Flammeovirga agarivorans: one gene and its partner. The protein of the gene in region 1 interacts with the protein of each later gene in a pairwise test. Links are inferred from orthologs where the notes say so. Each region holds a gene or a part of one and is shown on either strand. Other genes may lie near its edges.

Region 1 (7,957 bases):
ACACCATAATGTCCTTCCTTTAGATTAAATTTCTTAGAAAGTACACCATTCGATACTGGTGGAAAAAAGAAAACATCTTCTATACCTTGATATATCGAAGTGACTGCCGCAGGTTTAATTTCTAAACCTTCAAATTCACTTCTAAATATTGAATCAACTGGGTCAATTTTCTTTAAATCAACTTCGATATCATCTACTTGGTCTGTATTAACGATATTTGCTTTGAAATCTTCTTCGTCATCTACTTCACCGTCAATGATCGCTTTAATGGATGCCATATATACATCTTTCTCATCAGAAGCAATCTTCAATGAATCCAAACTACGTTCCATTTCAATCAGCTTTCTGTCTGTCTCTCGATAAGCAACTCGAGGATCAAAAATCTTAGCCAATAATGTGGTCGCTAATACAAAACTCAAACCTCCTAAAACGGTAAAAAGCATTCCTAAGACTAATAGGATTTTTACATAGCTGAATCTATATGCAGCCCTTTCAGCAAAGGTTTCTTCATCTCTAACGACAAGAACAAATCTAGTGGTCAGCCACTCTGATAAGGTCTTTCCTTGTTTTTTCATTGATTATATTTCTTCTTGTTTAAGAAGTTTACAAATGGTAAAATTACAATAAATGAGGACTTTATTTGCATTTTGTCTATAACTATTGAATTATTATAACTTTTTCGATAATAAAAAATGTAAATTAGCCATTGACTGAGGTCAATGAAAAAATTTAATTAGTCTCTTTTTTATTGAATTATGTTATTTTTAAAGTGATATTCCACTTTTTGCTGTTATCAACCCCCTTCTAAATTGCGATAACACATTTTTTTTCAGGAATTCATCATCATTCATTTTTTATACAATTGATCGCTACATCACAATGAAGCAGATTATTTTAAATAAAAATACCACTCTAATTATAAAGGCATTTCTGTTAACACTACTTCTTGTTTCTGGTAGTGCTTGTCAGTTTTATCATGATACTGCTACACATTACAATTCTTACTTTTTAGCAAGAGAAGGAATGGAACAGTTGGAGTTGGATTTATTTAATGAACATGTGGATGATTACAATGACGTTCTATCAATTTTAATACCTATTGATACCAATAAAACATTATCGCATAAAGAACAGCTAGATTTTATCATTACAAAAGCATCTCGTCCTATTAAATTTCACAAAAGTAGTGAATGGATCGATGAATGTTATTTATTAGTGGGTTGGGTAAGGCTCTATGAAGAGGATTATGAAAATTCACTCACTACTTTTAAATATGTCAATGCTAAATTTAATGATGAAAATAGTAGACATGCTGCTCTGAATGCTCTTTTAAGAATGTTTATTGAAAAGAAAGAAGAAGGAAACATTACTTTAGTAAAAGATATCATCAAACAACAAAAAGCCCCTTACAATAAAGAAAACACAAAAGACTACCACCTGAATCTCGCCCACTATTACAGAAATAAAAATGATTTCAAACAATCGATCGCTCATCTAAGGTTAGTTGTCGATTTAGAACAAAAAAAGCATTTACGCTCTAGGTATTATTTCATACTAGGTCAGATGTATGAAAAAACTGGAGTGATCAATGATGCTTATAAAGCCTACTCCACCGCTGAAAAAATATCAAAAACGAATGATCTAGAGTTTCAATCTGATATTAGTGCTTACAGTATGCAACCTGTAGACTTCAGTGATGAAAAGCAGACGAAGAAAATCAAAAAGTATTTTGACAAAAAATTAAAAGACCATAACAACTGGGATAATAGAGATAAAATCTATTATGAAATGGCTCAGTTTGAAATGCGTAAACCCGATTATGATAAAGCCTTAAGTTTTTTCAACGAATCAATTCAGGTAAGTACATCCAATCAGATTCAAAAAGGGCATTCGTATTGGGAGTCGGGCAAAATATATTATACAGAAAAGAAAGATTATATAGCAGCTGCTGCTTATTATGATAGTGCAGTTCAAAACTTTGATGAATCTGTATATGGTTTTGAAGACATTAAGAAAAGATCTGAGAACTTACAAGAACTCGCTAAGTACACCAAAATTGTTCAAGAAAATGAACGTTTACTGAGCTTGTACGAAATGAATGAGGAGGAAAGGAAAGAGTTTTTAGAAAAAGAAATTGAAGAAGAAAAAGAAGAGCTCATTCTAAAGCAACAGTATGCGATAGAAAATGAGAAAAAGAAAGAAAAACCTGTTACTGCAAAATCACAATCCTTCAGTAATAAAGAATCTAAAGAGTTTTATTTTTACAATACGAATGCTTTGGCACAAGGTAAAGCTCAATTCTTGAGAATTTGGGGCTCAAGACCTCTAGAAGATAACTGGAGAAGGTCTAACAAAATGGAATTTTCAGGGGCCGCTAACACAAACAATCAAACTGCCAATAATAACCAAAAGCCCACATCAAGTAATAAGAAAAAAGATAAAAATGATGAGGCAAGTAATGAGGACTTATTTGCTGGTTTGAAAACAATGGATCAAAGAATTGCTGAAATACCTACTACAGATGAGGAGTTAAAAAAGGTACATAAAGCATTAGCCGATGGCATTTTCGAATTAGGGAAGGTTTATTTCTATAGAATGAAAATCAACGAAGAAGCGTTAAATAACTTTTATCGTTTTCTCGATGAATACCCTAATGATGAAAATGCACATGAAGTCGCTTACCTTGTTTATGTGATTTGTCAGGAAGATGAAAGTTGTGATGAAGAAGAAGCAAAGCAATATCTTATCGAAAATTACCCTGATTGCTTGTATTCAAAAATTCTTCTTAACCCGAACTATGTAAAAGAAACCAATGAAAGGGAGAACTATATTAAGGATTTATATGCCTCTGCCTATCAACTATATCTTGAAAAACAATATAATCAATCAGATATCAAGCTCAATGAACTATTAAACGACTTCCCTCAAAGTGCTTATGAGGAAAAAGGGAGATTTTTAAGAGTCTTGCTTATTGGTCGAACTACCAAATACTATCAAACATTCAAAGATGCTCTAAATGGCTACCTACTTGCTTATCCTTCTGGAGAGTTTTCTGATACTGCAAAAGGAATGCTAGAAGAAATCACTGAACGCCGTCTTGAAAATGGATATATCCCTGGTAGATATCATGATTATGAAATCACAACAGAATAATAAATTGGTATGATTTTACTATACAATTGGGTGGTAAAAATCTTGCCTTTTTTCTAATCATAATTAGAGAATCAAATAAAAAGTATAAAGGAATGATTAACTTGCTTACTTATTCATTTCAATACTAATATTATATACAGCTTAAGTACTGAATATTAAAAACATATGTATTTAAAAGCCATAAAAGCACTTTGGATTCTATTTATTATAGGTGTCGTAAGTGCCATCGTTTTTGGAATTTCTTTAAAAAATAACTGGTTTAACTTATATGGTGAACTTCCAGACCCAAGTGTCTTAGAAAACCCTAAAAGTGAAGTTGCCTCTGAGTTATACTCTGCTGACGGTGAGTTATTAGGTAAATACTACAGAAAAAATAGAACAAAAGTAGAATATGAAGATCTATCTACTAACCTAAAGAATGCATTATTAGCTTCTGAGGATGTTCGTTTTTACGACCATAGTGGTATCGATTTTAAAGCTACAATTGCTGTACCTTATTATCTTTTCCGCTACGTTACAATGAGCGGTAAGAAGAGAGGATCGTCCACATTAACTCAACAATTAGCAAAAAACCTATTTAAAATCCGTAGAGATCAAGATCTAGAAGGTAGATTATCAAGTGTTCCTTTAATTGGACTTGTAATCAATAAATTAAAAGAGTGGATTGTAGCTGTAGAACTTGAAGAAGCCTACACAAAGAAAGAAATCATGACAATGTATTTAAACACTGTCGATTTTGGTTCCAATGCCTATGGTATTCATGTTGCTGCTCAAACTTTCTTTAGTACTACTCCAGATCAATTAACTGTACCTGAATCTGCGGTACTAGTTGGTATTTTACAAGCACCAACATTCTATAGCCCAAGATTTCACCCTGAAAGAGCTTTAAAAGTTCGTAATCAGGTCATCAGTCAAATGGAAAAATACAACTTGATCACTGCAGCTCAAGAAAAAGAGTATATGGGTGAAGATTTAGGTTTAAGATACAATGTTGAAAACCACAATAAAGGTCTTGCTCCTTACTTTAGAGCTGAAGTAGTAAAAGATATTCAGAGATTCTGTAAAGATAAAGGCTTGGATTTATATGCTGATGGTTTAAAAATCTATACAACTATCGATTCTCGTATGCAGCGATATGCTGAAGAAGCAATTGATAAACATATGAGAGCTCAGCAAGCATTATTCAACGAGCACTGGGAAGGACAAGGTGAGCCTTGGAGAGATAGAGAAGGTGAAGTAATTCCAAACTTCTTACCAAGAGCTATCAAAAGAACAAGAGTTTACAAATCACTTTATAAGCAATACGGTGGCGATTCATTAGCTATTGATAAAGCTTTAAAAGTGAAAAAGAAAATGAAAGTATTTACTTGGGAGAACAACAACCATGAAAAAGATACTGTTATGAGTTCTTATGACTCTTTAAAGTACTACAAAATGTTCTTACAAGTTGGTATGACATCAATGGAACCAAAAACTGGAGCAATAAAAGCTTGGGTTGGAGGTATCAACTATAAATACTTTAAGTATGACCATGTTCGTTTAGGTTATCGTCAGCCTGGTTCAACTTTCAAACCGTTCTTATATGCAAAAGCACTAGAAGATCGTTTTCAACCTTGTTCTCCTATCACTGACGTCCCGATTACTTTTACTGCTGAAGAAGCAGTAGCGGACAAACCTTGGACACCTGCCAATGCTGATGGATATAGTGGTAAAACATATACATTGAGACAAGCAATGTCGAGATCAATCAATACTGCTGCTGCTTACTTAGTAAAAGAACTAGGTGCTCCGACATTATCAAGATATGCAAGAGACAAGTTTGGTTTTAAATTTATACGAGATCAAATGTTCTCTTATTTATTGACGGAAGATGATAAAGCAAGAGGTAGAACTGGTTATGACAAAAAGCCAATCAAAGGTGTACCTTCGTTATGTTTAGGTACTGAAGATGTATCTGTTTTTGAAATGGTAACTGCCTATTCTGTTTTCATCAATAAAGGTACTTGGACCGAGCCTAGATTTATTACTAGAATCGAGGATAAAAATGGTAGAGTATTAAAAACATTTACTCCTAAAAAAGTAGAAGTACTAAATGAGAGAACTGCGTGGTTAATGACATACATGCTAAGAGGTACTTCAGAAGAAGCAGGTGGTACTGCCATGCGTTTGAATAGATATAACTTTAAGAGAGATAAGAAAACTGGAGAGGTATTCCATGTAGGTGGTAAAACAGGTACTACTGCTAATTTCTCTGATGGTTGGTTTATGGGCTTCACTAATGACCTTGTAACTGGTGTATGGTGTGGAGGCGAAGATCGTTCAATCCACTTCAGAACTATTAAGTATGGTCAAGGTGCCCGTTTAGCATTACCTGCATTTGCTTATTTTATGGAGGATGTTTACAAAGACAAGCAATTATGCCAAGAACTAGGTTATAAGCGTAGTAAATTCCCAGAGCCATCAATTCCTATTAATGTTGAATTGGATTGTAGTAAATACAGCCCTGATAATTTTGGGGATATAATGGCTGAGGATGATTCTGTAGCTACTGAGCAAGAATATGTTGCTCCTACAGAAACAGATGATGGAATCCTGTAAAATGGCATATAATCATAACAATTTATAAATAATGCGAGAATAATTCATTTAATGGATTATTCTCGCATTTTTGTATTGCGTACTACACTTTACTAAAAATAACTATCAATGGAAATTACCACCAAGGACAAAATAGAAAATGCTAAGGATATAAAAATAGAAGCATTCAGAGCAAACATCAGAAAAACCAACCCACACAAGCACAACAAATATGTTGAGATTGTTTATCTCTACGAAGGTTCTGGTAGCCACACAATAGATTATGACACCTTCGAAATTAATCAACCTACTTTGTTCTTTATTCAAAAAGAACAGATGCACCATTGGGATATCCTTTCAGAACCAAAAGGTTTTGTTATCATAATGAAAAAATCATTTCTTGAAAACAGTACTGACCAGCAGCTAATACAACTTATTGGAGAAATGAGTCATCACCCATGTGTTTATCTCAAAGATATCGATCAAGTAAATACTATTTTTCAGCTTCTTGTTGATAATTTAAAAGATAGATATGATACTCAACAGACAGTCATCGAAGGGTTGTTAAAAGCATTATTTGCTAAGTTCCTTCATGACACAACTCCTTCTACTGGCAATACGCACCAATATTCAGAGTCTTTTATACAGCTAAAAGATCTGTTAGAAAGCTCTGAACAGATCATCAACAGCGTAAACCATTATGCAGATTTATTACATACCACTCCACAAAATCTAAATGCAATCTGTAAAACTGCTATTGGAGTATCTGCATCAAAATTTATCGGTGAATACATTATTAAGGAAGCAAAAAGAATGCTTCTATATACGAACCAAACTGTTAGTGAAATTGCCTTTGATCTGAATTTTAAGGATTCATCTCATTTCATCAGATACTTTAAAAGAAAGACTGAAATGACGCCTTCTAATTTTAGGACAAGCTAAAAAAAGGAACAGATGTAAACCTGTTCCTTTCGTTATAGTAATTATTCTTTTATCAGCTTTTTATGATAGATACTTCCATCTTGTTGTTCAATCCTTATGATATATAAACCTTTAGAAAGGTTTGTGATGTCAACTTTATTTCCATCCCAATGTGGAGGAGAAGAAATTTGTTGACCTGAAGTTTTTAAGATATCAACAGAGCTTATCCCTTTTTCAGATAAAATAAAGAGCTCATTCCCTAAGTTTGGATTCGGATAAACTACCGGAGCCATTTCTTTTAAGTCTTCTTCGACTGTTGAAGATACACTAGCATTTACTCTTACCACTCCTTGATAGGAAGCCTGCTGGTCTGACCCAACAACAAACATTAATAAGTCTTTAAGTCCTTCAGTCTGATATGTCACCTCATGAGGTCCTTCCCCATAAACGACAGAAGGTGTGGCGTCTTCAGGTTCTCCAAAATACCATCCTACCAATGCACTATCAACATCTGATCTACTTGTAAAGGTTACCTCTGAATTTAAGCCTACAATAGTTTTATCTATAGTATAGTTCAATGAAGTAACTTGAGGTTCATAATCTACTACTCTGAAGTTATCCATAGCCAATCCAATACCTCCAGAAGAATCTTGGCTTGCTGCTACAAAGAATAATCTAAAGGCTACTTTCTCCCCTTCAAACCCTGCCAAAGGGATATATTTTGTTTCCCATTCATTGTCTGTTGTACCAGTCATAATAGGAATATTTTCACCACTCCAATAATATTCAGAAGACAATTCATTGTTCCATGATGGATCAACATAAGAACCTAATAATCTCCATGATCTACCATAGTCATTACTAAATTCTACAAACATGCCATCTACTTGTTCTTTTACATCTTGCTTTAAAGCAAAAGAAAAGCGTTGTGTATCATCATCTCCATCAGGTAAATCAAATACTGATGTATATAAATAGAATCCTGTTGGTACTTGATATCCCGCGGTATCTTTACCCAATACATAAGCATTATCACCACTTAGAGTTCCGTTTTTACCTTCGATACTAGATGAACCTAATTCCAAGTCTGTTCCAGCAAGGTTAAGTGAATAAAATAGTAAGTCATCACCTTCAAGATCTCCACCATCTGCTAAATCAAATGGTACACTTTTTACCCCTAAGATTGGAATAGTGTCTTTGTGGTTCCTGCTAGGATCGTTGTTTATATATAATTCTACTTCATACTCACCTGTAGTCTCATAAGTATGTGTTGGACTTGGCTCTGTAGATGTATTTCCATCACCAA
Region 2 (5,860 bases), on another replicon or contig:
CAGCAAAAAAAGTTGCAGCAAAATTTATTGATGGCAGGGTACAAGACAGAATAGGTTTAGTTATTTTCTCTGGAGAAGCGATTTCTTATGCGCCTTTAACTACCGATTATACCTTACTGAAAAACTTAGTAAAGGACATCGATTTTAATATGATCGATAAAAATGGTACTGCTATTGGTCTTGCACTAGGTGTAGCCATTAATAGAATGTCAGAGTCTGATGCTAAATCAAAAGTAGCTATTTTATTATCAGATGGTGAGAATACTGCAGGAAGTATTGACCCGAAGACGGCTGCAGAATTAGCATATGGCTATGGAGTAAAAGTATATACAATTGGTGTAGGTAAAGAAGGTAGAGTACCATATGGTACTGATATGTTCGGTAGACCAAAATATATTGAGCAACATCTTGATGAAACAGCACTGAGAGAAATTGCGAAAATTGGTAAAGGAAAGTATTTTAGAGCTACAAATAATAAAGCCTTAGCAAAAATCTTTGATAGAATTGATAATTACGAAAAGGCTGAAATCAAAGAAACAAGATACAAGGACACAAAAGATTTCTACCAATATTATTTGATTTGGGGACTGATATTCTTCTTAATGTGGATGGCACTGAAAAGTACATTTATGACAAACGCATTGGAAGACTAAGAAAAGAAGGGACTAGGAAAACATGGAATCAAGACGTTGGCATATCATTGCAGGCTTTTCAATCTTATTCATTACTTATGCGGTTGTTTTATTAAACATTCAGGTATTTAGTACGAATTATAAGACAAGAGCTGAAGCAAACATAGTAGAACGAGTGGTAGAATATCCTTTAAGAGGTATGATCTACGACCGTAATGGAAAACTATTGGCTTCAAATGCTGCCGTTTTCGATGTGATGATTGTACCCAAATACTTTAAGATAGAAGAAGAGGATTCAGTAGTATTAGCAGGAATGCTAGACTACACTATGGAGGAGTTAAGGTATAATATCAAAAAATCGAAATATTATTCTTGGTATAAACCTTCAGTACTAAAAAAGCAGCTGACGGAAACAGAATACGCCAAGATACAAGATAAAATTATTCGCTTTAAAGGTTTAAGTATTCAAGCGAGAACCATTCGATCATATCCACATCAGAGTTTAGCAAATGCATTAGGATATGTGAAAGAGGTATCAAAAGCATTTTTAGATCGTGATACTGCAGGGTATTACCAGAGTGGTGACCTTATCGGTAAAAGTGGTGTAGAAAAATTTTATGAAGAAGAACTTAGAGGACAGCGTGGTGTAAGTTACATCATGAAAAACGTTAAAGGGGTGACCAAAGGATCTTTTGAAGATGGTAAATTTGATACTATCCCAAGAGTAGGAGCTACTTTAACTTCATCCATCGATCTTGACTTACAAAAATATGGGGAAGACTTGATGGTGAATAAAAAAGGTGCTGTTGTAGCACTAGATCCTAATACAGGTGAAATCTTAGCCATGATTTCTGCTCCATCATACGATCCAAACCAGTTAACGGGTGAAGGAAAAAGAGTTTCTAAGAATTATGGTGGTCTCTCAAGAGATAAAAATAAACCACTTTTTAACCGTGCTATGCAATCTAGGTATCCTCCGGGATCTACTTTCAAAACTGTGATGGCGTTAATCGGTCTACAAAAAGGAGCAATTGATACGCTTACCACTTACTTCAGTTGTAATAAACGATTGGTAGGTTGCCATGATCACAAAACACCTTTGAATGTGGCAGGGTCCATTATCAATTCATGTAACCCTTGGTATTATCAAGAAATTCGTCGTTTGTTAGATGATGAAGGTAAGCGGTATGAGACTTCAGATGTATTAAGACAAACTCTAGATACATGGAGGGAAGAGGTAAAAGGATATGGTCTTGGTGTGAAGCTTGGTGTAGATATGCCTTATGAAAAAGGTGGTTTAGTACCTAGTTCAAACCTTTATGATAGAATTTATAAAGGTGGAGGATGGAAAATCAGTACTATTCACTCTATTAGTATTGGTCAAGGAGAGGTATTGGCTATGCCTATCCAATTAGCTAACTTAGGAGCAATTATCGCTAATAGAGGACATTATTATACGCCTCATATCATTAAAGATATTGGTGGTGAAGGACCACTACAACAATATAAAGTAAAGCATCAAGTAGATGTAAAACCTGAATATGTGGATCATATTGCAAGGGCTATGTCTGAAGTTCCAAGAATAGGTACAGCCCGAAGAGCATTCAGTAATGATCTTGTCATTTGTGGTAAAACAGGTACTGCTCAAAACCCTCATGGAGAAGACCATTCTATTTTTATGGGTTTTGCTCCACTTGATAAACCTCAAATTGCCATTGCTGTATATGTAGAGAATGCAGGTTTTGGTGGTACATGGGCTGCACCTATTGCAAGTTTAATGATGGAGAAGTACGTAAACGGTGAAGTAAAACGTCCTTATCTTGAAAAATATGTTTACAACGGAGACCTAATTGCTAAAGAAGAAGCAAGAAAGGAGAAAGAAAGGTTGTTGAAAGAACGTAGAGAAAAGCAAAAAGCCAGAATGAAAGAACTTCAAGCGAAGAGAGCTCAGCAGGCAGCCCAACAAGATTCCATTCGAGTAACAACATCGACAGATGAATAAATAAAAAAAGGATAATTAAGAGTGCTTTACTCTAATTATCCTTTTTTATTCACTTATAAAATCTATTAATTGGTCGGCATAATACCTTTACTATAGATAGTATCTTTAACGACTTGTTGATAAAGTCTTCCTATTGGGAGCATTTTACCATTTTTAAGTTCTACCTGATTACCTTCAATGGCATTTACCTTATTGAGGGAAATTGCAAATGAACGATGAACTCTGATGAATTCATCTTCTGGTAGGTTTTCAAGAATTTTTGTGAGGGTATAATGAACAACCATTTCTTGGTCTTTCGTGTAGACTCTTAGGTAGTCCTTTAGACTCTCCATATAGATAATATCATCCAACTTTACTTTTACCATCTTCTTTTCCACCTTGAGGAAGATAAAAGCATCTTCATCAGATGATGATTTCGCTGTAGTTGTTGAAGTCACTTTTGGACTACTACTAGAAGTAGTTGCCGTTGATATATTACCTTTTGCGGCTTCTTTGGTCTGAATTAATTTTGATGCTTTATTAGCTGCTTTTAAAAATCTCTGGAATGAAATAGGCTTTAGAAGGTAATCTAATGCAGAAATTTCAAAGCCTTCTAATGCATATTCTCTGTAAGCAGTAGTTAAAATTACTTCAGGTTTTTGTTCTAAAGATTTTACAAAGTCAATACCTGTTAGCATTGGCATATTGATATCTAAGAACATTAAATCTATTTTCTGATTCTGTAGTACGTTGAATGCTTCTATAGCACTTTCACATTTTGCCACGATCTCAAACTCGTTCAACCTCATTAAGTAATTTTCAATCACTTTTATTGCTAGAGGCTCATCATCAACAATCAGACATTTAATTTTACTCATCTCGTGGAATTTTAAGCGTTACTTTAAACTTCTCCTCTCCATCATTAATGTCAAGGCTGTATCGATCATCATATAGTAGTCCTAGTCGTCTTCTTGCATTAGCAAGTCCGAATCCGCCGGTTTTGGTTTTTTTCGTTTGAACAGGCAGGTTGAAAGGGAGTGGGGTTTGATCAATACTTGGATTCTCTACTTCAAATGTGATAAAATCATCCGAAATCTTCAAGTTCAATTCAATTTTGATTTCATTGAGCTTGTTCTTTACCCCGTGTTTAAATGTATTTTCTATAAAAGGTAAGAATAAAAGTTGAGGAACTCTTACATTTCCTGCTTCTCCTTCTACATTAAAAGTCATAATTAGGCGATTTCCGAATCTAAGTTTTTCAAGATCCAGATAGCTTTGCATATAATATAGCTCGTCCTCTAGGTTTACCCTTGTTTCTTTTTGATACAGCATATAACTCATCAGCTCTGATAGTTTCATCACAGCATCAGATGCCTCATCACTTTTATCTAAAGTAAGAGAATAGATATTATTAAGTGTATTGAATAAGAAGTGTGGCTGAATCTGACTCTTTAATAAGTTCAGTTCCGTCATCATATTCTGTTTTTCAAGCTCTCTAGTCTTCTTTTGGTTGGCTATCCAGTTTTGTGTTAGAGCAATAGATGTAGTAATACCTAAAACATAGAGCTCACCGGTGATAATGGCAATAACATGGTTCGCACTAAATATTTCAGCTTGAGTACCCGCTTCTGGCCAAACAGGTAATAAAAACTGTTGGGTAAGGAATACTTTTAAGTACATCATAATTACCAAAGCGATACTTAATTGAAAGATGTACATAAAGTACTTCTTATTAGGTATGTATTTCGGTAATAAATAATAGGCATGATAATACGATAATGGTATATGTATCGCAAAGCCTATAAGGTTGGACTGGAAAGAGTAAGTGTAGTCATCATAATAACTGCCCCATCTTAGACCATTTAATACAAAGTAGATGATCCAGAAGATGGAATGCTGTATGATTGGTTTATTCAATTTCAAAGACATTGATTCAGGTAGATGGTCTAGAATATTTATCTTCTCATCAAATAACTTATTTTTTGTTTGTATTGCCATTATTTAACGTCTATTGTTTAATAAAAGCTAAATACAAGATAAGCGTTGATGAAACAATTATTTTAGATTTATTGCATTAAATATAGGATTTTATGACGTTCATCTAGGGATGAATGCAGTTTATCCTAAAAATTGTGCTGTATAGCATACTTTAATGACTGTTAATCTATTTTTTTAAAATTCCTTAAGTGTCTGATATACATTTACGATATCAAGAATGTGCAAGGGAGTGTTTCCTTTGCTTGTAGGCCAAAAATACTAATTTAATGATTTGCCTGCATCGTCTGTTCATCTAACCTTCAGTTCAATATGAAATTCAGACTACTAACAATGTTTATTAGTTTGCTGCTTATGGCAAACACAATTCACGCACAAGACCGTGTTGTGAAAGGTACAGTAACCGAAAACGGCTCTTCTGAACCACTTCCAGGGGTAAACGTACTAGTTAAAGGTACGACTACAGGAACAACAACTGATTTTAACGGAGCTTTCTCTTTATCAGTTGCCGACGGAACTACTTTAGTATTCTCTTATGTAGGATACTTATCACAAGAAATTGTAGTAGGAAACCAGTCAGAGTTTTCAGTATCATTAGAAGTAGATGCTGAACAATTAGAAGAAGTTGTAGTAACAGCACTAGGTGTTGAAAGATCTGCAGAAAGTTTAACTTACTCAACTCAATCAGTAAGTTCTGAAGATCTAATTACTGCTAAAGATCCAAACGTAATGAACTCGCTTTCTGGTCGTGTAGCTGGTTTACAGTTATCAAGAAGTGGTTCTGGTGCTGGTGGATCAGTAAAAATCAACTTAAGAGGTAACCGTTCTGCAAAAGGTGATTCTTCTCCTTTATATGTAATTGATGGTGTGCCAATGGCAGGTCAAGGTGCTACCCAACCAGGTGAGATTGAAAACCCAGGTCGTGATGGTGGTGATGGTATCTCAAACATCAACCCAGAAGACATCGAGTCAATCAACATCTTAAAAGGTGCTGCAGCGTCTGTTCTTTATGGTTCACAAGCGGCAAACGGTGTAATCATGATTACTACAAAGAAAGGACGTCCTGGTTACTCTAACTTAACTTACTCATCAAACTTTACTGCAGAGCAAGCTTACATGTATCCTGAAATGCAATCAAAATATGATGCTGAAGGAAATGCAATCAACCACAATGCTCACACTGCAGATGACTTCTACAAAACTGGAACTACTTGGGTAAATTCATTATCATATACTCAAGGTGGAGAGAAAT

Evidence for each region.
Region 2: the proteins of HGP29_RS00720 (region 1) and mrdA interact in binary tests that used the Escherichia coli proteins (3 or more experiments, as listed by UniProt). The link is inferred for Flammeovirga agarivorans from one-to-one orthologs.

What each region holds. Positions count from the first base shown.
Region 1 is NZ_JABAIL010000001.1:150,529-158,485, reverse strand. What follows is about bases 2,965-6,034. They hold HGP29_RS00720 (transglycosylase domain-containing protein), read left to right. Parts: upstream 2,965-3,318; coding sequence 3,319-5,751; downstream 5,752-6,034. Other genes in these bases: HGP29_RS00715 (helix-turn-helix transcriptional regulator), read left to right, coding at 5,860-6,034; porW (type IX secretion system periplasmic lipoprotein PorW/SprE), read left to right, coding at 2,965-3,153. Outside these bases: HGP29_RS00730 (M23 family metallopeptidase), read right to left, coding at 1-575; more of porW, read left to right, coding at 880-2,964; more of HGP29_RS00715, read left to right, coding at 6,035-6,672; HGP29_RS00710 (S8 family serine peptidase), read right to left, coding at 6,714-7,957. UniProt on the Escherichia coli protein: Cell wall formation. Synthesis of cross-linked peptidoglycan from the lipid intermediates.
Region 2 is NZ_JABAIL010000005.1:260,589-266,448, forward strand. The notes cover bases 221-3,154. They hold mrdA (penicillin-binding protein 2), read left to right. Parts: upstream 221-675; coding sequence 676-2,634; downstream 2,635-3,154. Other genes in these bases: HGP29_RS17210 (vWA domain-containing protein), read left to right, coding at 221-653; HGP29_RS17220 (LytR/AlgR family response regulator transcription factor), read right to left, coding at 2,700-3,154. In the rest of the region: more of HGP29_RS17210, read left to right, coding at 1-220; more of HGP29_RS17220, read right to left, coding at 3,155-3,491; HGP29_RS17225 (sensor histidine kinase), read right to left, coding at 3,484-4,611; HGP29_RS17230 (TonB-dependent receptor domain-containing protein), read left to right, coding at 4,921-5,860. UniProt on the Escherichia coli protein: Catalyzes cross-linking of the peptidoglycan cell wall. Responsible for the determination of the rod shape of the cell. Is probably required for lateral peptidoglycan synthesis and maintenance of the correct diameter during lateral and centripetal growth.